DNA from 4 places in the Streptomyces sp. NPDC014870 genome. Region 1 is predicted to be linked to each of the others. Evidence: riboswitches for the same ligand, from Rfam matches in the RefSeq annotation. Region 1 holds a riboswitch; each other region holds the start of a gene.
The links. A riboswitch is a leader RNA that binds a small molecule or an ion and turns the genes downstream of it on or off. The one in region 1 is predicted to bind cyclic di-AMP.

Region 1 (7,509 bases):
CTGATGACGCACCTGCTCAACATCGACCCGCCCGACCACACCCGGCTGCGGCGCCTGGTCTCCAAGGCGTTCACCCCGCGCCGGGTCGCCGAGTTCGCGCCCCGGGTGCAGGAGCTGACGGACCGGCTGATCGGCGGCTTCGCGGCCAGGGGCTCGGCCGACCTCATCCATGAATTCGCTTTCCCCCTGCCCATCTACGCCATCTGCGACCTGCTCGGGGTGCCCGAGGAGGACCAGGACGACTTCCGGGACTGGGCCGGGATGATGATCCGGCACGGCGGAGGGCCGCGCGGCGGGGTGGCGCGGTCGGTCAAGAAGATGCGCGGCTATCTCGCGGAGCTGATCCACCGCAAGCGGCTCGATCCCGGCGACGACCTGATCTCGGGGCTCATCAAGGCCTCCGACCACGGCGAGCACCTCACCGAGAACGAGGCCGCCGCCATGGCCTTCATCCTTCTGTTCGCCGGCTTCGAGACGACCGTAAATTTGGTCGGTAACGGCGTCTATGCCCTACTTGGTCACCCCGGTCAGCGCGAGCGCCTGCAGGCCTCGCTCGCCGCGGGCGAGCGGGGGCTCCTGGAGACCGGTGTCGAGGAGTTGCTGCGCTACGACGGGCCGGTGGAGCTGGCGACCTGGCGGTACGCCATGGAGCCGCTGACGATCGGCGGCCAGGAGATCCCGGCGGGCGACCCGGTCCTGGTCGTCCTCGCGGCCGCCGACCGCGACCCGGCGCGCTTCGACGCGCCCGACACGCTGGATCTGGCCCGGCGCGACAACCAGCACCTCGGCTACGGGCACGGCATCCACTACTGCATCGGCGCGCCGCTCGCCCGGCTCGAAGGACAGATCGCCCTCGCGACGTTGTTGACTCGCCTTCCGGACCTGCGACTTGGCGCCGATCCGGACGAACTGCGGTGGCGCGGAGGACTCATCATGCGCGGCTTGCGCACCCTTCCGGTGGAGTTTGCCCCAGTTGTGAAGTGACGCTCCGTCAAGACTGTGACTTTTACGTGATCTCCGCTGCATCGACTTGTGACTGACGTTCGAATGCCGCTACGTTCACCGTCACCTCAGCAGTCACACGGAAGGCAGCCCGCATGCGCTCCGGGAACGGTCGACACCGCAGACCCCGCCAGGCCCCCGCCATCGTCGTCGCCGCAGGCGTGACGGGATCGGCCCTCGCGCTGCCCCTCCTGGCGGCGGGCTCCGCCTCCGCCGCGGACGCGGCGACCTGGGACCGGGTCGCCGAGTGCTCCTCGGGTGGTCAGTGGAGCGCGCACTTCGGCAACGGGCTCTACGGCGGACTCCAGTTCTCCCAGGAGAGCTGGGAGCGCCACGGCGGTCTCGCATACGCGACGAGCGCCGACCTCGCCAGCCGCGCCCAGCAGATCGCGGTGGCCGAAAAGGCCCTTGCCGCGGGCGACACCCAGTGGGCCACCTGTGCGCCGATCGCCGGCCTGACCAACGACGGCGCCAAGCCGGACGTCGACCCCGGACCGGGCGTCAAGCCGTCCGAGCCCACGGGCCCGCTCCCCGAGTCCAACCGCACCTCCGGCCTCCCGTCGGACTCCGCGCAGTCCGCGGCCCCCTCGGACAAGTCCTCCACCCCCTCCTCCGAGGCCTCCACGCCGTCCACGGCCACTCCCGAGACCTCCGCCACGCCCGAGACGTCCCCCACGGCGCCCGAGACCTCCGGTACCCCGTCCGCGCCGGGCAACGGCAAGCACCGGGGCGACGCGGCACCGGAAGAGACGGGCAATACGGACAAGGATCGCGAAAAGGGCCGCCACGCCCTGCCTTCTGACACGCAGACGACGGACGGTTCCGTCGAGAGCGGTGCGAAACTGGACAGTACGGACAACACGCCTGCAGAGGACATCACCGACGCTATCGGCGAATACACCGTCAAGCCCGGCGACAACCTCACCGAGATCGCCCAGCGGAACGAACTCCCCGGCGGCTGGGGCGCCCTGTACGACGCCAACCGCACGGTCGTGGGCGCCGACCCGGACCTCATCATCCCTGGCCAGAGCCTCGATCTGACGCCGGACAAGGCTGCGGACAAGGCCGCGGACAAGGCTGCCGGGGCGGACGCGCCGCAGGGGTAGTTCGGGGCTGAATGTCCGGTTCTGTGCAAGTGAGACATGGGTCTCTTCGTCTCAACTGGCGTGTCTCGTCCACGAACTCCCCTTCCGTCACCTCTCACCTGCGTAAACGCCCTTTGTCCCGAGGCAAGTAGGGGGGATTTGTCCCCCATGGACGTCTTTGAACTTCCCCCGGGTCTGTGTCTACGGTCGTGACCGCTCGCCACCGCGGGCCCCGTCGACCGAAACGCCGAATCCTGCCGTCGGCCGATGGGAACAGTCGTCGCGTCAAGCGCCGTAGGCAGGAGCGGGGGACCCAAGGTAAGTGCCGTCCCCGGCCGTTGAGACAGACGGCCGAAGGACCGGCTTGGGGTGAAGCCGCGCGCAAGGTCGCGCGGCCGGGCAACTCACATGGCCCGAACCCGACAGCTCACCTCGCAGGCGTCGGTGAGGAGAAGTCCCATGCTGTTTTCCGCCAAGGGCAAACACCGTCGTCCCTCCAAGGCCACCCGCGCCGTCGCCCTCGCCGGTGTCGCCGGTGTCGCCGTCGCCGCCCCCCTGATGGGCGCCGGCACCGCCTCGGCCGCCACCGTCTCCGAGTGGGACAAGGTCGCCCAGTGCGAGTCCGGCGGCAACTGGTCCATCAACACCGGCAACGGCTACTACGGCGGCCTGCAGTTCTCCAACTCCACGTGGGCCGCCTTCGGTGGCACCGCGTACGCCGCGAGCGCCGACCAGGCCTCGAAGTCGCAGCAGATCGCCATCGCCGAGAAGGTCCTCGCCGGCCAGGGCAAGGGTGCCTGGCCGAGCTGTGGTGTCGGCCTCTCGTCCGCCACCCCCGGTGTCGTCGCGGAGAGCGCGCCGCAGCCGGAGCGTCAGGCCGAGCAGCCGACGACCCGCAGCGAGCAGCGGACCGCCCCGAAGGCCCCGGCCAAGAAGGCCGAGTCCAAGAAGACCGTCACCACCCCGACCGGCAAGAAGGTCAAGAAGGGTGACGGCGAGTACAAGGTCGTCGCCGGTGACACCCTGAGCACGATCGCCGCCGCCCACGACGTCAAGGGCGGCTGGGCCAAGCTCTTCGAGCTCAACAAGGACGTCGTCGAGGACGCCGACCTGATCTACCCGGGCCAGCAGCTCCACCTGAAGTGAGCCCGGCGGCTCGCGTGAGTCCGGCGGCTCGCGCGCGCCCCACGACCCTCCCGCGGTGACCACCCCGGTCCGCAGCGTCCTTCCCCCGTGCGCTGCGGGCCGGGGTTCCGCGCTGTCCGGGGCCGGGTCGCGGACGGTCCTCGGTGCGGCCCCTGGTACGGACCCCGCCCGGTTACCGCCGAGTAGATTCGGGGCCCTTTGGCCCGAGATGCATGCCCTTGGGTCCTTTTTCGTCCCAGGGGGCGGGCGCCCGGCTGGCTGGAGCCCTGGAGCCGGTTAGGCTCTTGTCGCAAGGCCAAAGCGACCCTGCACCGCAAGCGTCACATCTAGCGTCACATCCCAGAAGGAGATGCTCGTGCCGTCCATCGACGTCGTCGTAGCCCGGGAAATCCTGGACTCCCGAGGCAACCCCACGGTCGAGGTCGAGGTCGGCCTCGACGACGGCAGCACCGGCCGTGCTGCCGTTCCGTCCGGTGCCTCCACCGGTGCGTTCGAGGCCATTGAGCTCCGTGACGGAGACAAGAACCGCTACCAGGGCAAGGGCGTCGAGAAGGCCGTCCTCGCCGTGATCGAGCAGATCGGCCCGGAGCTCGTCGGCTACGACGCCACCGAGCAGCGCCTGATCGACCAGGCCATGTTCGACCTGGACGCCACCGACAACAAGGCCTCCCTCGGCGCCAACGCCATCCTCGGCGTCTCCCTCGCCGTCGCGCACGCCGCGTCCGAGGCCTCGGACCTCCCGCTCTTCCGCTACCTCGGCGGCCCGAACGCGCACCTGCTGCCCGTTCCGATGATGAACATCCTGAACGGCGGCTCGCACGCCGACTCCAACGTGGACATCCAGGAGTTCATGATCGCGCCGATCGGCGCGGAGTCCTTCTCCGAGGCCCTGCGCTGGGGCACCGAGGTCTACCACACCCTCAAGTCCGTCCTGAAGACCAAGGGCCTGTCCACCGGCCTCGGCGACGAGGGCGGCTTCGCCCCGAACCTGGACTCCAACCGCGAGGCGCTCGACCTCATCCTGGAGGCCATCAAGCAGGCCGGCTACGTCCCGGGCAAGGACATCGCGCTGGCGCTCGACGTCGCCGCGTCCGAGTTCTACAAGGACGGCTCGTACGCGTTCGAGGGCAAGTCCCGCTCGGCCGCCGAGATGACCGAGTACTACGAGGAGCTCGTCTCCGCGTACCCGCTCGTCTCCATCGAGGACCCGCTGTTCGAGGACGACTGGGCCGGCTGGAAGGTCCTCACGGACAAGCTGGGCACCAAGGTCCAGATCGTCGGCGACGACCTGTTCGTCACCAACCCGGAGCGCCTGGCCCGCGGCATCGAGGACGGCGCCGCCAACGCGCTGCTCGTCAAGGTCAACCAGATCGGTTCGCTGACCGAGACCCTCGACGCCGTCGAGCTGGCCCAGCGCAACGGCTTCAAGTGCATGATGTCGCACCGCTCCGGCGAGACCGAGGACGTCACCATCGCCGACCTCGCCGTCGCCACCAACTGCGGTCAGATCAAGACCGGCGCCCCGGCCCGCTCCGAGCGCGTCGCCAAGTACAACCAGCTCCTGCGCATCGAGGAGATCCTCGACGACGCGGCGGTCTACGCCGGCCGCAGCGCGTTCCCGCGCTTCAAGGGCTGATCCGTAGCCCCTGAGCACCCCGAGTCACCCTCGGTTACGTACGTCCCCGCACCCGGTCCCGTACCGTGTGCGGGGACGTCCGTTCTGAAGGGGAGGCGCGTACATGGCCCGGGACCGGTTCTCGACCGCGACCAGGATCCGGCTGCTCGGCGAGCAGACCGCAGCCCGCGTGTACCGCTCCCAGACCCGCCGCCAGGCCCGCCGCTCCCGGCTCACCGGCCGCGCGGCCTTCCTCGCCCTGGTCGTCTGCTCGCTCGTCGTCGCCCTCGCGTACCCGATGCGGCAGTACGTCTCCCAGCGCGGCGAGATCGCCGAGCAGGAGCGCCGGGCCGCCGAGGCCGCCGCGCGCGTGGAGGAGCTGCGGGACGAGAAGGCCCGGCTCCAGGACCCCGCGTACGTGCGCAGGCTCGCCCGTGAGCACCTGCACTACGTGATGCCCGGCGAGACCGGCTTCACCGTGAACGACCCCGAGGCCGAGCGCGACCGCCGCGCCGAGCAGGGCGAGGCCGACCGGCCTTGGTACTCCGACCTCTGGGACGGCGTCGACCGCGCCGACGCGGGCCGCTGACCCGGCGACGCGCGATGATGGACCACTGACCGCCCGACCGCACTCGCCCCGACGCACCGCCCGACGCAACCGCACCCGACGACGAGAAGACAAGACGCAGCATGGAAACGCCCCCTCCGCAGACCGCCCGCACCGAGCCGACCGAGGCGGACGTCGCCGCGTTCGAGGCCCAGCTCGGTCGCCCGCCCCGGGGGCTGCGCGCCATCGCGCACCGCTGCCCCTGCGGCAACCCGGACGTCGTCGAGACCGCGCCGCGGCTCCCGGACGGCACCCCGTTCCCCACCACGTACTACCTGACCTGCCCCCGGGCCGCCTCCGCGATCGGCACCCTGGAGGCCAACGGGGTCATGAAGGAGATGCAGGCCCGGCTCGCCACCGACCCGGAGCTGGCCGCCGCCTACCGGGCCGCGCACGAGGACTACATCGCCCGCCGTGACGCCATCGAGGTCCTGGAGGGCTTCCCGAGCGCCGGCGGCATGCCGGACCGGGTCAAGTGCCTGCACGTCCTCGTCGGCCACTCGCTGGTGGCGGGCCCCGGCGTGAACCCGTTCGGCGACGAGGCGCTCGCGATGCTGCCGGAGTGGTGGGCCAAGGGCCCCTGCGTCACTCCCTGCGCCGACAAGGAAGAGGACGCGACGTGACCCGGGTCGCGGGCATCGACTGCGGTACGAACTCCATCCGGCTGCTCGTCGCCGATCTCGACCCCGAGACCGGCGAGCTGGTCGAGCTGGACCGGCGGATGAAGGTCGTCCGCCTCGGCCAGGGCGTCGACCGGACCGGCCGGCTCGCCCCCGAAGCCCTTGAGCGGACCTTCGCCGCCTGCCGCGAGTACGCCGCCGTCATCAAGGAACTGGGCGCCGAGAAGCTGCGGTTCGTGGCCACCTCGGCCTCCCGGGACGCCGAGAACCGCGCGGAGTTCGTGAGCGGCGTCCTGGACATCCTGGGCGTCGAGCCCGAGGTGATCACGGGCGACCAGGAGGCCGAGCTCTCCTTCACCGGCGCCACCGGCGAACTGCACGGCACGGAGAAGTACCTCGTCGTCGACATCGGCGGCGGCTCCACCGAGTTCGTCGTCGGCAACAGCCACGTCGAGGCCGCCCGCTCCGTCGACATCGGCTGCGTCCGGCTCACCGAGCGCCATGTGCGCAGCGACCCGCCGGCCGCCGACGAGGTCGCCGCGATCCGCGCCGACATCCGGGCCGCCCTGGACCTCGCCGAGGAGACCGTGCCGATCCGCGAGGCCGGGACCCTGGTCGGGCTCGCGGGCTCGGTCACCACGGTGGCCGCCATCGCGCTCGGGCTGCCGGAGTACGAGTCGGAGAAGATCCACCACTCCCGCGTCCCGTACGAGAAGGTCGCCGAGATCGTCGAGCGGCTGCTCGCGTCCACCCACGACGAGCGCGCGGCGATCCCCGTGATGCACCCCGGGCGGGTCGACGTGATCATCGCCGGGGCGCTCGTCCTGCTGGAGATCATGGAGCGGACCGGGGCCCGCGAGGTCGTCGTCAGCGAGCACGACATCCTCGACGGAATCGCACTCTCGGTGGCATAACGGGCACGCCGCGCGGCCACCGGCGACACCGCGTCGGGAAAGTTCGTGAAGTTCTTCACAAGGAAAAGGGCCCTGGTGGGGGTCGGGGAGGGCCATCTGGGCCTCCAACACCCCTGCCGGGGCTCTTTCGTAGGCCGACGGCCCTGTTCGCTCGATGTTTCCATCGTGTGAACGCACCCCATGGTTCAGGGTTACCGGAGCCTCTCCGGGCCAGTTCAGTAGGGGTGAACAACGTTCACCCCTGCACTGTGGTTCCTTTGCACGACCATGACCTGGGTCACGTGGGCGGCGGAGTGTAGCAGAGGTGGTCCACAACCTTGTGAAGGGGCGCACGAGCGACCCCCCTGGGAGGGGTGGATACTCGGATGCATGAGCACCACGGAGCGTCCCAGGATCCTCGTAGTAGGCGGTGGGTACGTAGGCCTGTACGCAGCTCGACGCATCCTCAAGAAGATGCGTTACGGAGAGGCGACCGTCACGGTCGTCGACCCGCGCTCGTACATGACGTACCAGCCCTTCC
Region 2 (7,509 bases), on a different contig from region 1:
CCACCATGGGCTCGCTCAAGGAGTCCCTGAGGGCGGCCCGCGAGACGGTCTCCGGCAACCGCGGATGACGTGACGCGTACGGGAGGGCCCGCGAAGGACGACCGGGCGCGGGTCCCCCGTACGGCTCCCTGAGAACCTTCGGGACGCCGGGGCAGTTCCTCGCCCACGCCAGGCGCGCCCAGGCCTCGCCGACCTCGGCCCCACCCCCGGTGGAGATCGCCGGGCGCATCGGCGCCGCACCGACCCGGAAGAAGGGGCGATGAGCACGGAGTTCGACCTCTCGGCGCTGCTCGCCGAACGCGGCGCGGAGCGCTACGAGCTGCACGGCCGCTACCTCAACCACCAGCTCCCGCGCATGCTGCACACGATCGGCTTCGACAAGGTCTACGAACGGGCCGAGGGCGCCCACTTCTGGGACGCCGACGGCGAGGACTACCTCGACATGCTGGCCGGCTTCGGCGTCATGGGCCTCGGGCGGCACCACCCCGTGGTCCGCCGGGCCCTCCACGACGTCCTGGACGCCCAGCTCGCCGACCTCACCCGCTTCGACTGCCAGCCGCTGCCGGGTCTCCTCGCGGAGAAGCTGCTCGCCCACAGCCCGCACCTCGACCGGGTCTTCTTCGGCAACAGCGGGACGGAGGCGGTGGAGACCGCGCTGAAGTTCGCCCGGTACGCCACCGGGAAGCCGAGGATCCTGTACTGCGCGCACGCCTTCCACGGACTGACCACCGGCTCCCTGTCGGTGAACGGGGAGAAGGGGTTCCGGGACGGCTTCGCTCCGCTGCTGCCCGACACGGCCCTCGCGCTCGGGGACCTCGACGCCCTGGAGCGGGAGCTGCGCAAGGGCGACGTGGCGGGCTTCGTCGTCGAGCCGATCCAGGGCAAGGGGGTGCACGCGGCCCCGCCCGGCTTCCTGCGCGCCGCCCAGGAGCTGCTGCACCGGCACGGAGCCCTGCTGATCGCCGACGAGGTGCAGACCGGGCTCGGCAGGACCGGGGACTTCTACGCGTACCAGCACGAGGAGGGGGTCGAGCCCGATCTGCTCTGCGTCGCCAAGGCCCTGTCCGGCGGGTACGTACCGGTGGGGGCGACGCTCGGCAAGGACTGGATCTTCAAGAAGGTCTACTCGTCCATGGACCGCGTCCTCGTCCACTCCGCCAGCTTCGGCTCCAACGCGCAGGCCATGGCCGCCGGGCTCGCCGTGCTCTCGGTGATGGAGAACGAGGGCACGGTGGCGCACGCGCGCCGGATCGGCGAACTGCTCTCCTCGCGTCTGAGGGAGCTCGTGCCGCGCTACGAGCTGCTGCACGAGATCCGTGGGCGTGGACTGATGATCGGCATCGAGTTCGGCCGGCCCTCCTCGCTCGGCCTGCGCAGCCGCTGGACCATGCTGCAGGCGGCCCGCAAGGGGCTCTTCGCGCAGATGGTCGTCGTGCCGTTGCTCCAGCGCCACCGGATCCTGACCCAGGTGTCCGGCGACCACATGGAAGTGATCAAGCTGATTCCGCCGCTGATCATCGACGAGGCGGACGTGGACCGGTTCGTGACCGCGTTCACGGCGGTCATGGATGACGCCCACGGTGGCGGCGGGCTGGTCTGGGACTTCGGGAAGACGCTGGTCAAGCAGGCGGTCGCGCAGCGCTGACGCGAGGGTGGCGCGTTCACACCGGCACTCTTTGCCTCTGGGGCAAGAAGTTTGCCTCAGAGGAAAATTCCTGGCGGAATGGAGGCATGGACCACCTCCCCGGGGAGCGTTCCCCGGACCCTGCCGCAGGCGACGCGACCGCCGTCCTGCCGGACGTCGCCCCGCAGCTGCGGGGCCTGCGCCGGCGCCGCGGGCTGACCCTCGAGGCAGCCGCTCAGCGCGCCGGACTCTCCCCGGCCCATCTCTCCCGGCTCGAGACGGGCCACCGCCAGCCCTCGCTGCCGATGCTGCTGGCCCTGGCCCGTATCTACGGTACGACGGTCTCCGCCCTCCTGGGCGAGGTTCCGGCCGAGCGTGATCCGATCGTCCGGGCCGGCCGGTCCGAACCCGTCGAGGCGGACGGTTGGATCTACCGCCAGGCCGGGGGGCCGGGCCGCGCGCTGCAGGCGCTCCGCGTCCACGTGCCGTACGCCACCCGGGCCGACATCGTGCGGGTCCATCCGGGGGAGGAGTGGCTGCACGTCCTCGACGGCCGGGTGCGCCTCGCGCTCGGCGATGCCGTCCATGTCCTGGAGCCCGGGGACAGCGCGCACTTCGACTCGCTCACGCCGCACCGGATCGGCGCCGCCGGACGGGGCGGGGCCGAGCTGCTCTTCGTCCACACGCTGATGCAGAGCCCCGTCGCCGAGCTGTGCCTCGGCGACGGCGGCGCACCTCATCTGCGCTGACCTTCAGAAAGGACCGATATGTCCAAGAAGCCCGCACCGGTCACCGGCGAGGAGCGCGAGGCCGGCAAGTTCCCCAAGGGCCTGGTCCTCCGGCTCTTCGCCTACCTCGTGGCCGGGCACCTCTTCGCCGGCTTCCTCTATCTGCTCTTCGCCCTCGGCGCGCAGAACCAATGACGCGCCGGGACGGCGGTCACCCCTCGACGACGAGTCGCTCGCGCAGCTTCGCCCGGGTCTCCGGGCTGAGCTTCAGGCCGTCGGTGAAGTAGTTCTCCGCCGTCCCCCAGGTCTGCTCCATCGTCTCGAAGGCGGCCCGCAGGTACTCCACCCGCGCGTCGAACAGCGGGCTGATCAGCTCCATCACCTCGGGCGCCATCGCGTCCGAGGCGTCGGAGGTGCGGCGCACCTTGTAGCGGCGGTGCGGGTCGTTCGACTTCACGTAGTCGGCCTCGATCGCCTCGCGCTCGACGCCCACCGCGAGCAGGGAGATCGCGACGGAGAGGCCGGCCCGGTCCTTTCCGGCCGCGCAGTGCATCAGCGCCGGGACGCTGTCCTCGGCGAGCGCGTGCAGGATGCGGCTGTGCTCCGCCGTCCGCTCGACGATCATCTGCCGGTACGAATCGGACATTCGGGTCGCGGCCTTGCCGTCGCCGAGGATGGCGCGAAGCTGCTCCAGCTCGCCGGAGCGGACGAGCTTCCAGAACTCCTTGCCGTCGGCCGGGTCGTTGAGCGGTATGTTCACGTTCCGTACACCGGGCAGTTCGACGTCCGGACCCTCGATCTTGACATCGGCCTGATTGCGGAAATCGAAGATCGTGTGCAGCCCGAGGGTGGCGAGGAAGGTCGCGTCCTCCTCGGTGGCGTGGGCCAGGTGGCCGCTGCGGAAGAGGCGTCCGAACCGCACCGAACCGCCGTCCACGGTCGGCAGTCCGCCCACGTCCCGGAAGTTGCGGACCCCGGTGAGCTCGGGTTCGGTCGACGGGACCTGGGGCAGCTGCTGCGTCACGAGTGCTCCTGAAGGTAGACGGATCGCGATCGGTTCCTGATCGATTCCTGGGGCAATCATCCCGGGTGTCGGGGTCGGCGCGCACCCCTGGGTGGGGGATTGGGTGTTCTGTCCGAATTGAGCCCTTCGATATAACGCGCCCTGGTTGCAGGGGAGATGGGTTTCGGGGCGTGAGCAGCGTCTCAAAGGTGACGGACCGTGCCTGATCGTCCCCGCTAATTCCCGTACCGGAAAAGGAAATCGATCCCCCGTCATCCACGCAGGGTGACCGGAATTCGGTGCGGATATCACGCCGCGGATTGCGAACGGAAACCAGCGGCTTGTTCGGCTCGACCCCGCTCGTCTAGCGTCACGCTCAATCCGGACGGACCGCCGAATCCTGCCACCGCCCGGAATCAATCCGCACCCATCCACGTACGGCAGGAGCGGGGGACCCAGGTAAGTACGCCGCACCGGTCGAACCGGTCGGCTCGGGGTGAAGTCGCGTGAGAGCGCGGCCGGACATCTCCAGTCCGAACCCGACAGCTCACCTCGTAGGCGACGGAGAGGAATTCGCCATGCCCGCGAAGGGTAAGCATCGCCGTCCCAAGGCCAACCCGATCACGCGCGGATTCGTCGCCGCCGGCACCGGTGGCGCCGTCGTCGCCCTCCCGCTGCTCGGCGCGACCGGCGCCCACGCCGCCGAGAAGGCCGCGCCGGCCCTGACGCCCGCGCAGGCCGTCACCGCCGTCGCCGCCACCCCCGCGAAGGCCCCGGCCGCCCCGGCGACCGCCCCCGCGGCGAAGCCGAAGACGTACTCCGTCGTTCCGGGCGACTACCTGTCGAAGATCGCCGCCGAGCACGACCTCAAGGGTGGCTGGCAGAAGCTCTACGCCGACAACCGCCAGGTCGTCGGCGAGAACCCCTCGCTGATCCTCCCCGGCATGAAGCTCACCCTCGGCGCCAAGTCCACGGCCGCCCCGAAGGCCGCGGCCCCCAAGGCCGCCCCGAAGGCCGCGCCCAAGGCCGAGAAGAAGTCCTCGTCCTCCGACACGAGCGAGTCGCGTGCCTCCCGCTCCTCCGAGCGCACCACAGCCGCCACCACCCAGGGCTCCGCCCCCGCGCAGTCCGCCCCGGCGCAGTCCTCCTCCGGCTGGGTCGCCCCGGTCGGCGGCGGCGTCTCCACCCCGTACCGGGCCTCCGGTTCGATGTGGTCCTCCGGCTACCACACCGGTGTCGACTTCATCGCCTCCTCCGGCACCTCGGTCAAGGCCGTCGGCGCGGGCACCGTCCACTCGGCCGGCTGGAGCGGCGCGTACGGCAACGAGGTAGTCATCCAGCACGCCGACGGCACGTACTCCCAGTACGCCCACCTCTCCTCGCTCTCCGTCTCGGCCGGCCAGACCGTCACGGGCGGCCAGCAGATCGGCCTCTCCGGCTCGACCGGCAACTCCAGCGGCCCGCACCTGCACTTCGAGATCCGCACCGGCCCGAGCTACGGCTCGGACATCGACCCGCTGGCATACCTGCGCCAGCACGGCGTCGGCATCTGACGCTCCGCGTCGCACGCTCCACCCCGCAGGGGCCCGGCACTTCGGTGCGCCGGGCCCCTCCGGCGTATTCCGGCTTGGCGGAATCTTGACCGGTGGCGTATCTCACCCGGCGTCAACCCCTCCTTACGGTCGCGTAGGTCACACCCATAAGGGAAAGATGAACTCCCGTGGCAGACGATTCGAGATCAAGAGACAAGAACGCATTCGGGTCGTACGCGGCGATCGGGGACAGCTTCACCGAGGGCGTCGGAGATCCCGGGCCGGACGGGAAGTACGTCGGATGGGCGGACCGCTTCGCGGTTCTCCTCGCCGACCAATTGCCGGAGCACGACGCGTTCCGTTACGCCAATCTGGCCGTCCGGGGCCGGCTCCTCGACCAGATCGTGGCGGAACAGGTCCCGAGGGCCAGGGAACTCGCCCCCGACCTGGTGAGTTTCTGCGCGGGCGGCAACGACATCATCCGCCCCGGCACCGACCCGGACGACGTCGCCGAGCGCTTCGAGCGCGCCGTCGCCGACCTGACGTCGGCCGTCGGCACGGTGATGGTGACGACCGGCTTCGACACCCGCGACGTACCCGTCCTGCGGCACCTGCGCGGCAAGATCGCCACGTACACCGCCCACGTCCGGGCCATCGCCGACCGCTACGACTGCCCGGTCCTCGACCTGTGGTCGCTCAAGTCCGTCCAGGACAGGCGGGCCTGGGACGACGACCGGCTGCACCTCTCGCCCGAGGGCCACACCCGGGTCGCGCTGCGCGCCGCCCAGGTCCTCGGCATGGACGTGCCGGCCGACCCTGACCAGGCCTGGCCGCCGCTGCCGCCGAGGGGGACCCTGGAGGTCCGCCGCGACGACATCCACTGGGCCAAGGAGTACCTCGTCCCGTGGATCGGGCGCCGCCTGCGCGGCGAGAGCTCGGGCGACGACGTCGCGGCCAAGCGCCCCGACCTCATGCCGGTCGGCGACCTCATGCCCCTCTGACGACTCCGCCGGGCGCGGCCGCGCCGTCGGGTCCGACCACCCCGACCGGCGCGGCCGGGATCCGCTCCAGGACCCCGCCCGCGAACACGTCGTACAGCGGCAGCGTCTCCAGGTGGACGTAGCCGATGTGGCAGTCGCACACGGCGAGCGGGCAGGCGCGCGGGCGCAGGGCGGCACGGAACGAGCCGTCGTACAGATTGCCCAGCTCGGCCTTGACGAAATGGCACCGGCGCACCGTCCCGTCGCCGTCCACGGAGATCACCGACTCCCCGGTCCTGCAGGGCAGCTCGGCCGAGCGGTGCGGACGGCGGCTGTACGGGAAGAGGGGGTCGAGCGCCGTCCAGCGCTCGGCCTCCTCGTCGGTGTACGTGTGGCCCTCCGCCGCGTTCACCCACAGATAGACCTCGCCCGGCAGGTCCGCGCGCAGCCGCACCGCGTGCTCCCGGTGCTCGGCCAGGCCGACGACCCCGACACTGAACCGCGTCCCCCGCGCCGCCAGCTCGTGGCACTTCGCGAGGAAACGGTCGTACGGTGTCTGGCCGGGATGGTACGTGCACCAGAGCGCGAGGGTCCCGGCGTCGGCCTCGGCCAGCCAGTCCGTGCGGCAGCTCAGATTGGTCTGGATCGCCACCCGCTCGATGTGCGGCAGGTGCGACAGCTCGGCGAGGGTCCGCCGGTACCACGACCGGACCAGCCCCTCGCCCCACGGCGTGAACAGGATCCGCAGCCGGTCACCGGTCTGCGCCGCCGCCCACGCGGAGAAGCGCTCGAGGGCGGCCCGGTCGGCCCGCAGCTGCTCACGGCTGTCACGCCGCTTGGCGAACGGGCAGTAGGGACAGTCGTAGTCACAGGAGGCGAGCGGCCCCCGGTACAGGATCGTCAGGTCCACGACCGGTCCCTACTTCGGCTCGTAGGCGGCCATCGCCGCCCGTACGGCCGGGGAGAAGAGCGCCGGGCCCAGCGCGTCCGAGTGCGCGAGCCCCTCGGTGGAGAGCCGAAGGAGTCCGGCGGGCGCCGCCGGGTCCAGCCAGCCCAGCGCCTCGAACCGGCCCAGCTCCTCGAGGAAGTCCGCGAAGGGCGAGGCGCCGAACCGCTCCTCGTACTCGGCGGTGGCCATGCCTCGGGCCTGCAGGAGCGACTGCAGCAGATGGCGTCGGCGCGCCTCGTCCGCGTCGACCCGGCGGCCCACCCGGGCCCGGCCGAAGTCCTCCGTCGCCGTGTAGTCGTCGATGATCGCCCGGATCTCCCGCATCTCGACGGCGTAGTCGAACGAGTAGTGCAGCGCCGAGGTGTACGAGCGGGCCCCGCAGCCGAGACCGATCATGCCGTCGGTCTGGCAGGCGTAGTCGTCCGCGCCCTGCGGCGGGGCGTCGGTGCGCCGGAACATGCGCATCGACACCTGCTCGTATCCCCGGGCGAGCAGGTGGTCCCGGCCGTGGCGGTAGAGCCGCAGCCGCTGCTCGTCCCACTCCCGGTCGGCGGTCGCCGAGAGCCGGCCGAGGCCGGTGAGGGGACGGACGTACAGCGGATAGAGATAGAGCTCCTCAGGCCGCCAGGCGAGGGCGGCGTCGAGCGAGAGGGTCCAGCTGCGCTCGGTCTGTCCCTCGATGCCGTAGATCAG
Region 3 (7,509 bases), on a different contig from region 1:
TCGTGGTGGGTGAAGCGGTGCACGTCCTTGGCGGAGAGCCTGGGGTAGGGCGCGAAGAAGCGGTAGTACTTCGACTCGTCCGAGACCTGCTCGTAGAAGCTGACCAGCCGGTCGGCGTCGTCGGCGGTGATGGGCCGGATGCGCGCCGTGCCGCCGTCGCGGAGGACCACGTCCGCTTCCCAGTGGTCGGGGTAGTCGTGTTGCGCTTGCTCCGGCCGTTCCGACGCGCTCTGCATGGGGCAAGCGTACGGCCGGGGTCCGACACGGGCACCGGTCGCGCGGCTCTTGTGCACCATGCAAGGTAGGGAGGACCGTACGGCCCCCCCGACAGGGGCCGAAGGTCGGCGACGAGCATCCCGCAACCCGTGAGAGACTGGTCTAGACAACCCGCTTGAGACTTGAAGGGCAACACCATGGCTGAGCGCCGCGTCAACGTCGGTTGGGCCGAGGGCCTGCACGCCCGCCCCGCCTCCATCTTCGTCCGTGCCGCCACGGCCTCCGGCGTCCCCGTGACGATCGCCAAGGCCGATGGCAACCCGGTGAACGCCGCGTCGATGCTCGCGGTGCTCGGTCTGGGCGCGCAGGGCGGCGAGGAGATCGTGCTGGCTTCGGACGCCGAGGGCGCCGAGGCCGCGCTCGACCGTCTGGCGAAGCTGGTTGCCGAGGGTCTCGAGGAGCTCCCCGAGACCGTCTGACGGTTGCCCGGCCGGACCGAGGGTCCGGGCCGCGTTCACGGGAAGCCGCACACGCCGCGACGACGGCGGGTGCGGCTTCTTCCATTCCGTTTTCTCCGGAGCGGCGGGCGAACACCACCGAAAACCGCGCCGACGTGAATTCCGTCAGCCGCGAATTCCACCATCTCCGGGCAGGACGAATACCCCCCTCGAATTCCCCCCCTTTGTATACGGCCCGTTCGTTAATTCCGACCGCTCGCGGTGTTGACGACATGTTGCGAAGTCCTCACACGCCCGCGCGGCGGCCGGTCCGGGCGCTTCAGCCGGTGCAACAGCAGAGAGCGCTCGGCGTGCAGCGCGGTCAGCGTGCGGGCCCGTTCGGCGTCTCCGCGCGCCACCGCGTCCACGATCGCGCCGTGCTCCGCCCAGGCCTCCACCGGCTGGGCGGGTGCCTCGACGGCGTACATCCAGGCGATCTTATGGCGCAGCTGGGTGAGCAGGGCGGTGAGCGCGGGGCTGCCCGAGGCCTGGGCCAGGGTCTCGTGGAACCAGCCGCCGAGCGAGCGCAGGTCGTCCCCCTGGCCCCGCCTGGCCCGCTCCTGACCCAGTCTGACCAGGCCCCGCAGCACCTTGAGATGGGCCTCCGTGCGGCGTTGCGCGGCCCGGGCCGCGCCGAGCGGTTCGAGGAGCGACCGCATGTCCAGGAGGTCGGCCGCCTCCTGCTCGGTGGGCTCGGCCACCTGGGCGCCCGCGTGCCGGCGGGTGATCACGAAGCCCTCGGACTCCAGGGTGCGCAGCGCCTCGCGGACCGGGACGCGGGAGACCCCGTACCGACGGGCCAGCTGCTCCTCGGTCAGCCGGCTGCCGCGCTCGAAGACGCCGGTGACGATGTCGTCCCGGATCGCCGTGCACACCGAGTGCGCGGGAATGCGCATGATCGACCTCCGCCTTAATACGCGCGAAACCGGTTGTCCGGCGACTCTATTGCAGCGGGGCGGTATTTCCGACGGCTCCTCGGGAACCATGGATATCTTTTGGTCAGCGAAAAGCCCCGGCTCAGTACGAGCCGGGGCTTTTCTGACGTGCGGTGCCGGTCGGCGGAACGTCCGAAACGTCCGATCAGACGTTCACGCCGCGGGCGCGGAGGTACGCGACCGGGTTGATGTCCGAGCCGTACTCGGCGGTGGTGCGGGCCTCGAAGTGGAGGTGCGGGCCGGTCGAGTTGCCGGTCGAGCCCGAGATGCCTATCTGCTGGCCCGGGGTGACGGACTGTCCGACGGAGACACTGATGGCCGAGAGGTGCCCGTACTGGGTGTACGTGCCGTCGTTCATCCGGATCACGATGTTGTTGCCGTACGCGCCGCCCCAGCCGGCCTCGACGACCGTGCCGGAGCCGACGGAGACGACCTTGGTGCCGTACGCGGCGTGGAAGTCGACGCCGGAGTGGCTGCCGGAGGACCAGAGGGAGCCGCCGGTCTTGTAGCCGGTGGAGACGTACGAACCGGCCACGGGGAGCTGGAAGGAGTTCAGGCGCTTGCGCTCGGCCTCGCGGGCGGCGCGCTCCTTGGCCTCGCGGATTTCCTTGGCGCGGGCCTCGGCCTTGCGCTTGGCCTCCGCCTTGGCGCGGGCCTCGGCGACGCGCTTGGCCTCGGCCTCGGCGGCCTCGCGCTCCTGCGCGGCGGCCTGGGCGTCGATCTTGTCGGCGAGGGCGTTGTCGGCGGCGACGACCTGGGTCAGGCCGGTGTCCTCCAGAGAGGGGGCTTCCGTGTCGGCGGCGAACGCCGGGGAGGCCAGGGTGCCGATGACACCGGCGGTGGCGAGGGTCGCGACGCCTGCGACGCCCGCGCGACGGCGCGCCAGTCGGCTCGGACCACGATGCTTCCCGGTGGCACGGGTGAACGCCATGAAGTGGCTGATCCTTTCCTTCCTTCTCGCCTACCGGGTTAGCTGACGGGTTCGGAGCAGGAAGGTCTCCTACGGGCCCCTCCGCACGGATGCGAAGGCGTCCGATTCACCCCAGGGACTTCGTGTGGGTCCCCGGCTCCCCAGGCTCGCGCCTGACGGGGACTCGGCGATGACTGTCCGATGCCGCGGGCGCGGCGGGTGCAACTGGCGAACAGCCGGACCGACGCTATGCGGACCGTCTTTCAATCACCAAACAGACACGCCAGTTTGTAAGACATGCCACAGGGCATACGCACACCCTCCCCGCCAATACGGACATAGCGGAGGACCCCGACGTAACGTGACGTCGGGGTCCTCCGGTCGCTCCGCTCCGGCGGCCGCGTGGTGCTGCCGAGGCGGGGCATCGACGGCGGCGCGCCGCCGCTCGATCAGCCGGTGACGACGGTGACTTCACCGATGCCGAGGGCCCGTACGGGCTCCTCGATCTCGGCCGCGTCGCCCACCAGGACGGTGACGAGCCGGTCCACCGGGAAGGCGTTGACGACGGCAGCCGTCGCCTCGACCGTGCCGGTCTCGGCCAGGCGCGCGTACAACTGCGCCTGGAAGTCGTCCGGGAGGTGCTGCTCGACCTGGTCGGCGAGGGTCGCCGCCACGGAGGCCGCGGTCTCGTACTTGAGCGGCGCCACGCCCACCAGGTTCTGCACGGCCACGTCGCGCTCGGCGTCCGTCAGCCCCTCGGCGGCGAGGGTGCGCAGCACCTTCCACAGGTCGTCAAGTGCCGGGCCGGTGTTGGGAGTGTCGACCGAGCCGCTGATGGCGAGCATCGAGGCGCCGTGGCCCTCGCCGTCGGAGCGCAGGACCTGACCGAAGGCCCGGACGCCGTAGGTGTAGCCCTTCTCCTCGCGCAGGACGCGGTCCAGGCGGGAGGTGAGCGTGCCACCGAGGCAGTACGTGCCGAGGACCTGGGCCGGCCACACGCGGTCGTGCCGGTCGGCGCCGACGCGGCCGATCAGCAGCTGCGTCTGGACGGCGCCCGGCCGGTCGACGATGACCACACGGCCGGTGTCGTCGGCCGTGATCGGCGGCATGGGCCGGGACTCAGCGCTGTCCCCCGTCCAGGCGCCGAGCGACTCGGCGAGGACCTTGTCCAGGTCCACGTCGGTCAGGTCGCCGACGACCACGGCGGTGGCGGTGGAGGGCCGCAGGTGCTTCTGGAAGAAGGCGCGGACGGCGGCGGCGTCGATGGCCGTCACCGTCTCCTCGGTGCCCTGGCGCGGCCGGGACATGCGGGACTCGGCCGGGAAGAGCTCCTTGGAGAGCTGCTTGGCCGCCCGGCGGGCCGGGTTGGCCGTCTCGTGCGGGATCTCGTCGAGCCTGTTGCGCACCAGTCGCTCGACCTCGGTCTCGAGGAACGCCGGCGCGATCAGGGCCTCGGAGAGCAGCCCGAGCGCCTTGGGGAGCCGGGAGACGGGGACTTCCAGGGAGACCCGTACGCCCGGGTGGTCCGCGTGCGCGTCGAGCGTGGCGCCGCAGCGCTCCAGCTCGGCGGCGAACTCCTCGGCGGTGTGCTGGTCGGTGCCCTCGGAGAGGGCACGGGCCATGATCGTGGCGACACCGTCGAGACCCGCGGGCTCGGCCTCCAGCGGGGCGTCGAAGAAGATCTCGACGGCCACGACCTGCTGGCCGGGGCGGTGGCACCGCAGCACGGTCAGGCCGTTGTCCAGCGCTCCGCGGTCGGGGGCGGGGAAGGCCCAGGGCTTGGCCGCGCCCGGCTCGGGCTGCGGGTGGAACGTCATGCTCGTCAAAGACGCGGCAGCGTCGGTCACTGGTCCGCTCCCTCTTCCTCGTCGCTGTCGCTCTGCTCGTCGTCGCTCTGGTCGTCGCCGATGGGTTCGTAGACCAGCACCGCGCGGTTGTCCGGGCGCAGTCGGGCGGCGGCGACCTCCCGCACCTCCTCGGCGGTGACGTCCAGGACCCGGTTGACGGCCGTCAGGGCGAGCTGCGGGTCGCCGAACAGGACCGCGAAGCGGCACAGTTCGTCGGCGCGGCCCGCGACCGTGCCGAGCCGGTCCAGCCACTCACGCTCCAACTGGGCCTGGGCGCGCTCCATCTCCTCGGGCGTCGGGCCCTCGGCGGCGAAGCGGGCCAGCTCCTCGTCGACGGCCGCCTCGATCTCGGGCACCTCGACGCCGCCGGAGGTCTTGACGTCCAGCCAGCCCAGCGAGGGCGCGCCGGCCAGGCGCAGCAGGCCGAAGCCCGCGGCCACGGCCGTACGGTCGCGGCGCACAAGCCGGTTGTGGAGCCGGGAGGACTCGCCGCCGCCGAGAACGGTGAGGGCGAGGTCGGCGGCGTCGCACGCGCGCGTGCCGTCGTGCGGGAGGCGGTAGGCCGCCATCAGCGCGCGGGCCGGGACCTCCTCCTCGACGACCTCGCGCAGCTGCTCCCCGATGGTGTCGGGCAGGGTGCCGTCGCGCGGGGGCAGCTTGCCGTCGTGGGACGGGATGGAGCCGAAGTACTTCTCGATCCAGGCCAGCGTCTGCGCGGGGTCGATGTCGCCGACGACCGACAGGACCGCGTTGTTCGGCGCGTAGTACGTACGGAAGAAGGTCCGCGCGTCCTCCAGCGTCGCCGCGTCCAGGTCGGCCATGGAGCCGATCGGCGTGTGATGGTAGGGGTGACCGTCCGGGTAGGCGAGGGCGGTCAGTTTCTCGAAGGCCGTGCCGTAGGGCACGTTGTCGTACCGCTGACGGCGCTCGTTCTTGACGACGTCCCGCTGGTTCTCCATGGACTCGTCGTCCAGGGCGGCGAGCAGGGAGCCCATGCGGTCGGCCTCCAGCCAGAGCGCGAGCTCCAGCTGGTGCGTGGGCATGGTCTCGAAGTAGTTGGTGCGCTCGAAGCTCGTCGTGCCGTTGAGCGAGCCTCCGGCGCCCTGCACCAGCTCGAAGTGGCCGTTGCCCTTGACCTGCTGGGAGCCCTGGAACATCAGGTGCTCGAAGAGGTGGGCGAGGCCGGTGCGGCCCGCGACCTCGTGACGGGAGCCGACGTCGTACCAGAGGCAGACCGCGGCGACCGGGGTCAGGTGGTCCTCGGAGAGCACCACGCGCAGGCCGTTGGCCAGCCGGTGCTCGGTCGCTGTCAGGCCGCCGGAGCCGGCCTCTGCCGTGGCCGTGTGACCCATGGGCATGTACGTCCCTTCGATCGCGATATGGAAAAGTCCTGCCACCCTATGCAAGCGCACCGACACCTCGCGAAGTTCCCACAGCTTCCAGGCGTCCCTCTTCCGGGTCGGGGGGCCTCGCGCTTCCGGTCGCGGGGGTCTTGTGCTTCCGGTCGCGGGGGCCTCGTGCTTCCGGTCGCGGGGGCCTCGCGGACGGCCGACGGGCCGCTGTACCCGGGTCGCGGTCCACGTTGTCGGTGGGACGGTCCACAATGGTCCGCGTCAGATCAACCTTGTTGGTGAAGGAGCCGCAGCCGCGATGGCCCGCCGCAGCACGAAGACACCGCCGCCGGACGACGCGTTCGAGGAGAGGATCCTCGACATCGACGTCGTCGACGAGATGCAGGGCTCCTTCCTCGAGTACGCGTACTCGGTGATCTACTCCCGCGCGCTGCCGGACGCCCGCGACGGCATGAAGCCGGTGCAGCGCCGCATCGTGTACCAGATGAACGAGATGGGGCTCCGCCCCGACCGCGGCTACGTGAAGTGCGCCCGTGTCGTCGGCGAGGTCATGGGCAAGCTGCACCCGCACGGCGACGCGTCGATCTACGACGCGATGGTGCGCATGGCCCAGCCGTTCTCCATGCGCCTCCCGCTGGTCGACGGCCACGGCAACTTCGGCTCGCTCGGCAACGACGACCCGCCGGCCGCCATGCGGTACACCGAGTCGAAGATGGCCGCCGCCGCGCTGATGATGACGGAGTCCATCGACGAGGACACCGTCGACTTCACCCCGAACTACGACGGCCAGGAGCAGGAGCCCGTCGCGCTGCCCGCCGCGTACCCGAACCTGCTGGTCAACGGCGCCTCCGGGATCGCCGTCGGCATGGCGACGAACATGCCCCCGCACAATCTGGGCGAGGTCATCGCGGCGGCCCGGCACCTGATCCGCCACCCGAACGCGGATCTCGAGGCGCTCATGCGCTTCGTGCCCGGCCCCGATCTGCCCACCGGCGGCCGGATCGTCGGCCTGGCCGGCATCAAGGACGCGTACGAGAACGGCCGCGGCACGTTCAAGATCCGCGCCACCACGACCGTGGAGAACGTGACGGCGCGTCGCAAGGGCATCGTCGTCACCGAGCTGCCCTTCACGGTCGGTCCCGAGAAGGTCATCTCCAAGATCAAGGACCTGGTCGGCTCCAAGAAGCTCCAGGGCATCGCCGACGTCAAGGACCTCACCGACCGCAGCCACGGCCTGCGCCTGGTCATCGAGGTCAAGAACGGCTTCGTGCCCGAGGCGGTCCTGGAGCAGCTCTACAAGCTGACGCCGATGGAGGAGTCCTTCGGCATCAACAACGTGGCGCTGGTCGACGGCCAGCCGCTCACGCTGGGCCTCAAGGAGCTCCTGGAGGTCTACCTCGACCACCGCTTCGACGTCGTGCGCCGGCGCTCCGAGTTCCGCCGGGGCAAGAAGCGCGATCGGCTGCACCTGGTCGAGGGCCTGCTCGTCGCGCTGCTCGACATCGACGAGGTCATCCGCCTCATCCGCTCCAGCGAGAACTCGGCGCAGGCGAAGGAGCGGCTGATCGAGCGCTTCTCGCTGAGCGAGGTCCAGACGCAGTACATCCTGGACACCCCGCTGCGCCGACTCACCAAGTTCGACCGGATCGAGCTGGAGACCGAGCGCGACCGGCTCAACGGCGAGATCGACGAGCTGACCGGGATCCTGGAGTCCGACAACGAGCTGCGCAAGCTGGTCTCCGCCGAACTGGC
Region 4 (7,509 bases), on a different contig from region 1:
GCCTCCTCGTGAGACACGAACGGGGTGATTCTGCCCCGTTCCGCCCCGTTCAGCCCGCCACGAAACAGAACTCGTTGCCCTCGGGGTCCAGCATCACCTGGAAGTCGCCCTGCTCGTCGGTGACGAGTCCGCCCGAGCGCGCGGCCCCCAGGAGGACGGCCTCGTCGGCCGCCGCAATCACATCGGGCGCGTGCAGGTCCAGATGGAGCCGGTTCTTCGCGACCTTGCCCTCGGGCACCTGCTGGAAGGCGATCCGGACGAAGCCGGGCGGCTCGACGTACGACCAGTCGGGGCTCCGGTCGACCGGACTGCCGCCGAGCAGTCCGGCCCAGAACCGCACCAGCGAGGCCGGGTCACCGCAGTCGAAGACCAGCTCCGAGACGTGTACGCGCATGGCACAAGCCTACGGAGACCGGGCGGACCGCGGCGACCGAAGGGCCTTGAGAGGGCCTAGCCGCCCTCCGGCCGTCAGAGCGTGTCCGCCGCCCAGGTCCCGCCGAGCGCCGGGGCCAGCCACCGCGCCGCCTCCGCCCGGAACACGTCCGGGTCGAGACCGCCCGCGCCCTCCGGCACCGCACCGAGCAGCGGTGCTCCCGCCGCCTCCGGCAGGTCGGCCAGATTGCAGCGCGAGGCGAGGTCCGGTGCGGACGGCCAGCTGCCGACCACGACGCCGAGCTGCTCGATGCCGCGCGCCGCGAGGGCCTCGGCGGTCAGCGCGGTCGAGTTGAGCGTGCCGAGTCCGGCGGGCGTCACCACCAGGACCGGGGCCCCGAGGAGCCGGGCCGCGTCGGCGAGCGTGCCGCCGTCGTGGTCGAAGCGGACGAGGAGCCCGCCCGCGCCCTCCACGAGGACCAGATCGTGCTCGGCGGCCAGCTTGCCCGCCGCCTCCGCGACCTCACGCGGGCCGACCGGGGTCATCGCGGCCCGCCGGGCGGCGGTCGCGGGAGCCAATGGCTCGGGGAACCGGGCCAGTTCGAGCGAGGTCGCGGCCCCGGAGAGCCGGACGACCTCGTCCGCGTCCCCGCGCTCGCCCGGCGCGAGGCCGGTCTGCGCGGGCTTGAGCACGGCCACGGACCGACCCTCGCGGGTGGCCACGGCGGCCAGGGCGGCGGTGACGATCGTCTTGCCGATCTCCGTACCCGTACCACTGACGACGATGATGCTCATGTGTGTGCAGTCCTCTCCGATCGGCCCGTCGCGGCCGGCTCCGTGCGATGTCCTCAGCCCGCCGCGGCGGCGGCGCGGACCCCCGCGCAGATCCGCGCCAGGTCCTCGTCGCCGGTCACGAACGGCGGCATCGTGTAGATCAGGTCGCGGAACGGCCGCAGCCAGACGCCCGCGCGGACCGCCGCCTCCGTCGCCGCGGCCATGTCGACCTCGTGATCGAGCTGGACGACACCGATGGCGCCGAGGACCCGTACGTCACGGACCCCCGGCAGCGCGGCCGCGGGCGCCAGGCCCGCGCGCAGACCGGACTCGATCCGCTTGACCTCCACCGCCCAGTCCTGGGAAAGGAGCAGATCGATCGAGGCGCAGGCCACCGCGGCGGCCAGCGGATTGCCCATGAACGTCGGCCCGTGGGCGAGGACCGGGACCTCGCCGCGCGAGATCCCCTCGGCGACCCGGGAGGTGCAGAGCGTCGCCGCCATCGACAGATAACCGCCGGTCAAAGCCTTGCCCACACACATCACATCGGGCGAGACGCCCACGTGGTCCGCCGCGAACAGGGCGCCCGTACGGCCGAAGCCGGTCGCGATCTCGTCGAACACCAGCAGGACGTCATGCGCGTCGCACGCCTCCCGCAGCACCCGGAGGTACTCCGGCGCGTGGAACCGCATGCCGCCGGCGCCCTGCACCACCGGCTCCACGACGACGGCCGCCGTCTCGTCCGCGTGCCGGGCGATCTCGGCCCGCAGCAGCTCCGCGTACCGCTCCTCGTACGCGACCGGCGGCGCCTCGACGAAGATCTGCCGCTGCAGCACGCCCGACCACAGCTCGTGCATCCCGCCCTCGGGGTCGCACACCGACATGGGCTGCCAGGTGTCGCCGTGGTAGCCGCCGCGCCAGGTCAGCAACCGCTGCTTCTCCGGGCGCCCGACCGAGCGCCAGTACTGCAGGCACATCTTGGCCGCGACCTCGACGGAGACCGAACCGGAGTCGCTGAGGAAGACGTGCCGCAGCGGCTCGGGGGTGATCTCCACCAGACGCGTCGCGAGCCGGACCGCCGGCTCGTGGGTGAGTCCGCCGAACATGACGTGGCTCATCCGGTCCAGCTGACCGCGTGCGGCCTCGTTGAGCACGGGGTGGTTGTAGCCGTGGATCGCGGACCACCACGAGGACATGCCGTCGATCAACTCGGCCTGTCCGTAAGCCGGTTCGGCGAGACGGAGGCGCACCCCGGACGCGGACGCGACGACCAGCGGATCCACGCGTCCCGGCATGGGGCCGTACGGATGCCAGACGTGCGCCCGGTCAAGGGCGACGAGCTCGTCGTTACGCATTCGGCGCGAGGTCCGTTCCGGCGCCGCGACGGCGCACGGCCACCAGGTCGGTCCGGGCGTTGGACGCGTCGGCGGCGACCTGCGTCGGCACCTCGGCGTCGGACTGAGCGACCGGCTCCGGGGCGGCCGCCGCCGCGTGGCCGCCGCACGGCCCGCAGCCGCCGCCGCCCGCGTGCGAGCCGCAGCCGCCCGCGCCGGCCTCCGCGCCCGCCTCGGCGTGCGAGCCGCAACCCGCCGACGCCGCCGAGCCACAGCCACCGGCCGCACCGGCCGCGGCGCCCGCCGCCGCGAGCGCGTCCGCACGGTGCGCGGGCAGCGTGGTCGTGCCCGCGCCCTCCACCTCGAAGCCCGCGTCCGCGATCATGTCCAGGTCCGCCTTGCCGGCCTGGCCCTCGCTCGTCAGATAGTCGCCGAGGAAGATCGAGTTCGCGATGTTCAGCGCGAGCGGCTGCATCGAGCGCAGGTGCACCTCGCGCCCGCCCGCGATCCGGACCTCGACGTCCGGGCAGACGAACCGGACCATCGCCAGGATCCGCAGGCAGCGCTGCGGGGTGAGGTTCCACTCCTTCGCCAGCGGAGTGCCCTCGAAGGGGATCAGGAAGTTGACCGGCACCGAGTCCGAGTCCAGCTCGCGGAGCGCGTAGACGACGTCGACCAGGTCCTCGTCGCTCTCGCCCATGCCCGCGATCAGCCCCGAGCAGGCCGAAAGACCGGCGGCGTGCGCCTTCTGCACGGTGTCCACCCGGTCCGCGTAGGTGTGGGTGGTCGTGATCTCCCCGTACGTCCCCTCGGACGTGTTCAGGTTGTGGTTGTAGGCGTCGGCGCCCGCCTCGCGCAGCCGCTCGGCCTGACCGTCCGAGAGCAGCCCCAGGCAGGCACAGACCTCGACGCCCTCGTTCTGCTCCTTGATGGCTTCGATCGTCTTCCCGACCCGCTCCACGTCCCGGTCCGTCGGCCCGCGGCCGCTCGCCACCAGGCAGACCCGCTTGGCCCCGCCCGCGACACCGGCGGCCGCCGCCTGGGAGGCCTCGTCCGGCTTCAGCCAGCTGTACTTCAGGATCCCGGCCGTCGAGCCGAGCCGCTGCGAACAGTACGAGCAGTCCTCGGGGCACAGCCCCGACTTCAGATTGACGAGGTAGTTCAGCTTCACGCGACGCCCGAACCACTGGCGGCGCACCTTGCCCGCCGCGGCCACCACATCGAGCAGTTCGTCGTCGGAGGTCGCCAGCACGGCGAGCGCTTCTTCACGGCTCGGCAGCTCGCGCCGCAGCCCCTTGTCCACCAGCGTGTTCAGCAGGTCCATAAGGGCTGATCCTTGCTTACGGCACACCCCGCGGCCAAGGAGGATCTGAACAAACGCGCCAGTTTGACGTGTGTGGATGACCACACCCTGTCCCTGGCCCCGGACGGTTAGGGTCTGTGCGCTGCCTACAAAAGGATCTGGCCCATGCACCGGGACGAGGACACCCGCCGGACCCCGTTCGACTGGACCGACGCGGAGGCGCGCCGCCGTGCGGAGGCGGGACTCGTCCGCACGCTGCGGCCCCGGTCCGCCGAGGCGGAGCCGCTCGATCTGGCGAGCAACGACTACCTCGGACTGACCCGCCGGCCGGAGGTGACCGAGGCCGCCGCCGAGGCCGCCCGGCGCTGGGGCGCGGGGTCCACCGGCTCGCGGCTGGTCACCGGTACCACACGGCTGCACGCCCGGCTCGAAAGCGAACTCGCCGCGTTCTGCGGCTTCGAGGCGGCCCTCGTCTTCTCCTCCGGCTACACCGCCAACCTCGCCGCGCTCACCGCGCTGAGCGGGCGTGACGCGCTGATCGTCTCCGACGCGGGCAACCACGCCTCGATCGTGGACGGCTGCCGGCTCTCGCGCGCCGAGACGGCCGTGGTCCCGCACGCCGAGCCCGAGGCGGTACGCAAGACCCTCCAGGCCCACCCGGACCGCCGGGCGCTCGTGGTCTCCGACTCCGTGTTCTCGGTCGACGGCGACCGGGCCCCGCTGCCCGAGCTGGCCGAGGTCTGCCGGGCGCACGGCGCCGGGCTCGTCGTGGACGACGCCCACGGCCTCGGCGTGCTCGGCGACGGCGGCCGGGGCGCCCTGCACGCGGCCGGCCTCGCGGGCGACCCCGACGTGGTCGCCACCCTCACCCTCTCCAAGTCCCTGGGCAGCCAGGGCGGAGCGGTGCTCGGGCCGGCCCGGGTGATCGAGCACCTGGTCAACGCGGCCCGGACGTTCATCTTCGACACCGGGCTCGCCCCGGCCGCCGTCGGCGCCGCCCTGAGCAGCCTGCGGGTGATCCGGGACGAACCCGGTCTCGCCGAGCGGGCAAGGACCGTCGCCGCCACGCTGCACCGGCTGCTCACCGAGGCCGGTCTGACCGCCGTGCGCCCGGACGCTGCCGTGGTCTCCGTCCGCGCGCCCTCGCCGGAAGCGGCGCTGCGGTGGGCCGCCGACTGCCGCGAGCAGGGGCTCGCCGTCGGCTGCTTCCGGCCGCCGTCCGTCCCGGACGGCATCTCGCGGCTGCGGCTCACGGCCCGCGCGGATCTGACGGACGCCCAGATCGAGCAGGCCGTCACCACGATCCTGCGGACCGCACCGGCGGCCTCCCACTGACGGGACCCAAATACGGTCTCTCGTCGCAGAGTTCACCGCTTCGAGCGACAAATATGCACATATCTTGGTGGATCGCCGGGCGGGGCGGGGCGATCGGTGGCAGTCTGGCGCGCAGTGCAAACCGGGCCGGGCCCGGTGGGAAAGGGACAGCGTCGCCATGGCAGACCACCAGGAAGCAACCGTCACCCTGCCGAGCGATCCCGCCTCGGTGTCCGCCGCCCGGAGATATGTCGCCGACGTCCTGAGCGGATGGGGGCTCGCGGGCGCCGGCGACACCGCCGACACGGTCCGGCTGATCGTCTCGGAGCTGGCAACCAACGCCGTCCAGCACACCTTCGGCCAGTCGCCCACCTTCACGGTCGACGTCCGCCTGGAGCGCGAGGAGCAGCTCCACATCGGCGTCACCGACAGCCACCCCCGCTGGCCGAAGCGGCTCCCGGCGGCGGTGCAGCAGGACAACGGACGCGGGATGGTCATCATCCGCATCCTGACGGCGGAGGCGGGGGGCAGGCTCTCCGTCACCCCGACCGACGAGGGCGGCAAGACGGTCTGGATCAAGCTCCCCTGGACCGTCTCGCCGGCGACGTCCCCGATCTGAGGAGCGACGGGTGCGGCGGCGCCACCGCACCCGTCGTCGCGTCAGGCCGGTCCGGTCGTCACCGGACCCGGCCGTATCGCGTCAGGCTGGTCCGGTCGTCACCGGACCCTGCCGTATCGCGTCAGGCTGGTCCGGTCGTCACCGGACCCTGCCGTATCGCGTCAGGCTGGTCCGGTCGTCACCGGACCCGGCCGTAATACACCTTGGACGTCCAGATCTTGTCGAGCTTCACCCAGGAACCCTTCTTGGGCGAGTGCCAGATCTTTCCGCTACCCGCGTAGATCCCCACGTGGTAGACCCTTCCACCCGAGTGGAAGAAGACCAGGTCCCCCTTCTGCCTGCTGGACGCGGAGATGTGCCGGGTCTTGTTGTACTGCTGCTGCGCGGTACGGGGCAGCGACTTGCCCGCCTTCTTGTACGAGTAGAGCGTGAGCCCCGAGCAGTCGAACCGGGTCGGTCCCGACGCTCCGTACTTGTAGGGCGATCCCTTCTTGGAGGCCGCGATGTTCAGCGCCTTGCCGGCGTACGACGTCGCGGCCTGGGCCTCCGGTGCGGCACCTGGTGCCAGCATCGTGCCGCCGAGGGCGGCGAGGGTGAGAGCCGAGACGGCTCCGGCCCGGGACAGCAGGGACGGGACATGAATCTGCGCAGTCATGCGCAACCCTTCGTCAGCCGCCTGTGAAGGATGACCTGTCGGGTTCGGGCTGGCGAAGTCGCCCGGCCGCGGTCGCGGCTTCACCCCGAGGAACGGCCCGTTCGTGCCGGCCGTCCCGTACTGCTCGGGTCCTCCACTCCTGCCGATCCACTCCTGTCGACCAGACATCCGGGACAGCGGCAGGACTCGGCGTCCGCCCGGACCGCCCCGCCGCGGTGGCGGGGGCTTGTCGTCGTGAGGGATCTTGACCCACAACCTGGGCGAAATCCGAGCCGAAACGGCGTTATGTGAGGCTCCTCACGACTGATCCATTCGGGTGGACAGGCATGTTTCGTGATCGTCGGAGGTTTGGCGGACGAGTCCCGGACCAGGGGTGGAAGGCCCGAATTCCGCCAGATGCGTACACCTGTTGCGCAACTCACCCCGCGCATATGTCGATTCGTCGACTACGCCGAACGGGGGAGCGATTCTGCGGCCGCGCTGCTCCGACCGGCCCTCGACACGACACGGGGGAATGTCAACTCGCGGGTGTCCCCGGAACGGTGACGCGCCCGGACCGGCGCTCCCCGTCCAACACCCGCAGGGCACGCGCCAATGTCTCCGCGTGCACCTCGCTCTCGCCGCGCGTATGCATCGCCGTCAGTGCGTCCCGCAGGGCGTTGGCCCGCCCCACCAGCGCCTGAGCCGCCCGCAGCGCTCCATAGGTATGCGACGCCCTGGATGGATTGATACGGCCCAGCAGATCGACGACTTCGAGATAGGCGTCGATGAACTCGCCCTCGGCGCGCGTCAGGGCGGGCAGCGGCGGCAGTTCGGGAACCATCCCGGCTCACCTCCCGGCGGCGCCGCCGGACGCCCCGCGGTTCTGGACGACATGGTCCACCAGGCCGTACGCGGTCGCGGCGGTGGCGTCGAGGACCGTGGTCCGGTCGATGTCGGCGTCGATCCGCTCCCGGCTCCGGCCGGTGTGCGTGACCAGCATCCCGGCCAGCATGGCGCGCTGCCGGAGCAATTCCCGTGCCTGGATGTCGAGATCGCTCGGCTGCCCCTGCAACGGCTCGTCCATCGAGGGCTGCTGGAGCACGACCCGAGCTCCGGGCAGCGCGAGCCGCTTGCCGGGCGCGCCGGCCGCGAGCAG

Region 2: linked by a shared signal. The riboswitch ahead of ACF09C_RS07150 (LysM peptidoglycan-binding domain-containing M23 family metallopeptidase) and the one ahead of ACF09C_RS34040 (transglycosylase family protein) in region 1 are both predicted to bind cyclic di-AMP.
Region 3: linked by a shared signal. The riboswitch ahead of ACF09C_RS35400 (M23 family metallopeptidase) and the one ahead of ACF09C_RS34040 (transglycosylase family protein) in region 1 are both predicted to bind cyclic di-AMP.
Region 4: linked by a shared signal. The riboswitch ahead of ACF09C_RS03895 (C40 family peptidase) and the one ahead of ACF09C_RS34040 (transglycosylase family protein) in region 1 are both predicted to bind cyclic di-AMP.

What each region holds. Positions count from the first base shown of each region.
Region 1 is NZ_JBIBWQ010000014.1:96,175-103,683, reverse strand. Features, by position in the region: gene ACF09C_RS34050 (cytochrome P450) at 1-984, shown strand, start outside; gene ACF09C_RS34045 (transglycosylase family protein) at 1,098-2,108, shown strand; cyclic di-AMP (ydaO/yuaA leader) riboswitch at 2,368-2,543, shown strand; gene ACF09C_RS34040 (transglycosylase family protein) at 2,547-3,233, shown strand; gene eno (phosphopyruvate hydratase) at 3,583-4,869, shown strand; gene ACF09C_RS34030 (septum formation initiator family protein) at 4,973-5,437, shown strand; gene ACF09C_RS34025 (DUF501 domain-containing protein) at 5,539-6,078, shown strand; gene ACF09C_RS34020 (exopolyphosphatase) at 6,075-6,989, shown strand; gene ACF09C_RS34015 (NAD(P)/FAD-dependent oxidoreductase) at 7,359-7,509, shown strand, end outside.
Region 2 is NZ_JBIBWQ010000002.1:546,878-554,386, forward strand. Features, by position in the region: gene hpnH (adenosyl-hopene transferase HpnH) at 1-68, shown strand, start outside; gene ACF09C_RS07130 (aspartate aminotransferase family protein) at 260-1,645, shown strand; gene ACF09C_RS07135 (helix-turn-helix domain-containing protein) at 1,732-2,373, shown strand; gene ACF09C_RS07140 (DUF6126 family protein) at 2,392-2,547, shown strand; gene ACF09C_RS07145 (tyrosine-protein phosphatase) at 2,564-3,376, opposite strand; cyclic di-AMP (ydaO/yuaA leader) riboswitch at 3,770-3,929, shown strand; gene ACF09C_RS07150 (LysM peptidoglycan-binding domain-containing M23 family metallopeptidase) at 3,934-4,908, shown strand; gene ACF09C_RS07155 (SGNH/GDSL hydrolase family protein) at 5,076-5,888, shown strand; gene ACF09C_RS07160 (STM4011 family radical SAM protein) at 5,875-6,777, opposite strand; gene ACF09C_RS07165 (STM4012 family radical SAM protein) at 6,787-7,509, opposite strand, start outside.
Region 3 is NZ_JBIBWQ010000015.1:131,948-139,456, forward strand. Features, by position in the region: gene ACF09C_RS35385 (GNAT family N-acetyltransferase) at 1-236, opposite strand, end outside; gene ACF09C_RS35390 (HPr family phosphocarrier protein) at 414-695, shown strand; gene ACF09C_RS35395 (GntR family transcriptional regulator) at 917-1,609, opposite strand; gene ACF09C_RS35400 (M23 family metallopeptidase) at 1,794-2,579, opposite strand; cyclic di-AMP (ydaO/yuaA leader) riboswitch at 2,592-2,758, opposite strand; gene ACF09C_RS35405 (M16 family metallopeptidase) at 3,008-4,375, opposite strand; gene ACF09C_RS35410 (M16 family metallopeptidase) at 4,402-5,763, opposite strand; gene ACF09C_RS35415 (DNA topoisomerase (ATP-hydrolyzing) subunit A) at 6,056-7,509, shown strand, end outside.
Region 4 is NZ_JBIBWQ010000001.1:928,132-935,640, reverse strand. Features, by position in the region: gene ACF09C_RS03925 (VOC family protein) at 50-394, opposite strand; gene bioD (dethiobiotin synthase) at 469-1,167, opposite strand; gene ACF09C_RS03915 (adenosylmethionine--8-amino-7-oxononanoate transaminase) at 1,221-2,501, opposite strand; gene bioB (biotin synthase BioB) at 2,494-3,804, opposite strand; gene ACF09C_RS03905 (8-amino-7-oxononanoate synthase) at 3,949-5,118, shown strand; gene ACF09C_RS03900 (ATP-binding protein) at 5,276-5,716, shown strand; gene ACF09C_RS03895 (C40 family peptidase) at 5,895-6,371, opposite strand; cyclic di-AMP (ydaO/yuaA leader) riboswitch at 6,375-6,573, opposite strand; gene ACF09C_RS03890 (hypothetical protein) at 6,889-7,194, opposite strand; gene ACF09C_RS03885 (ATP-dependent Clp protease proteolytic subunit) at 7,201-7,509, opposite strand, start outside.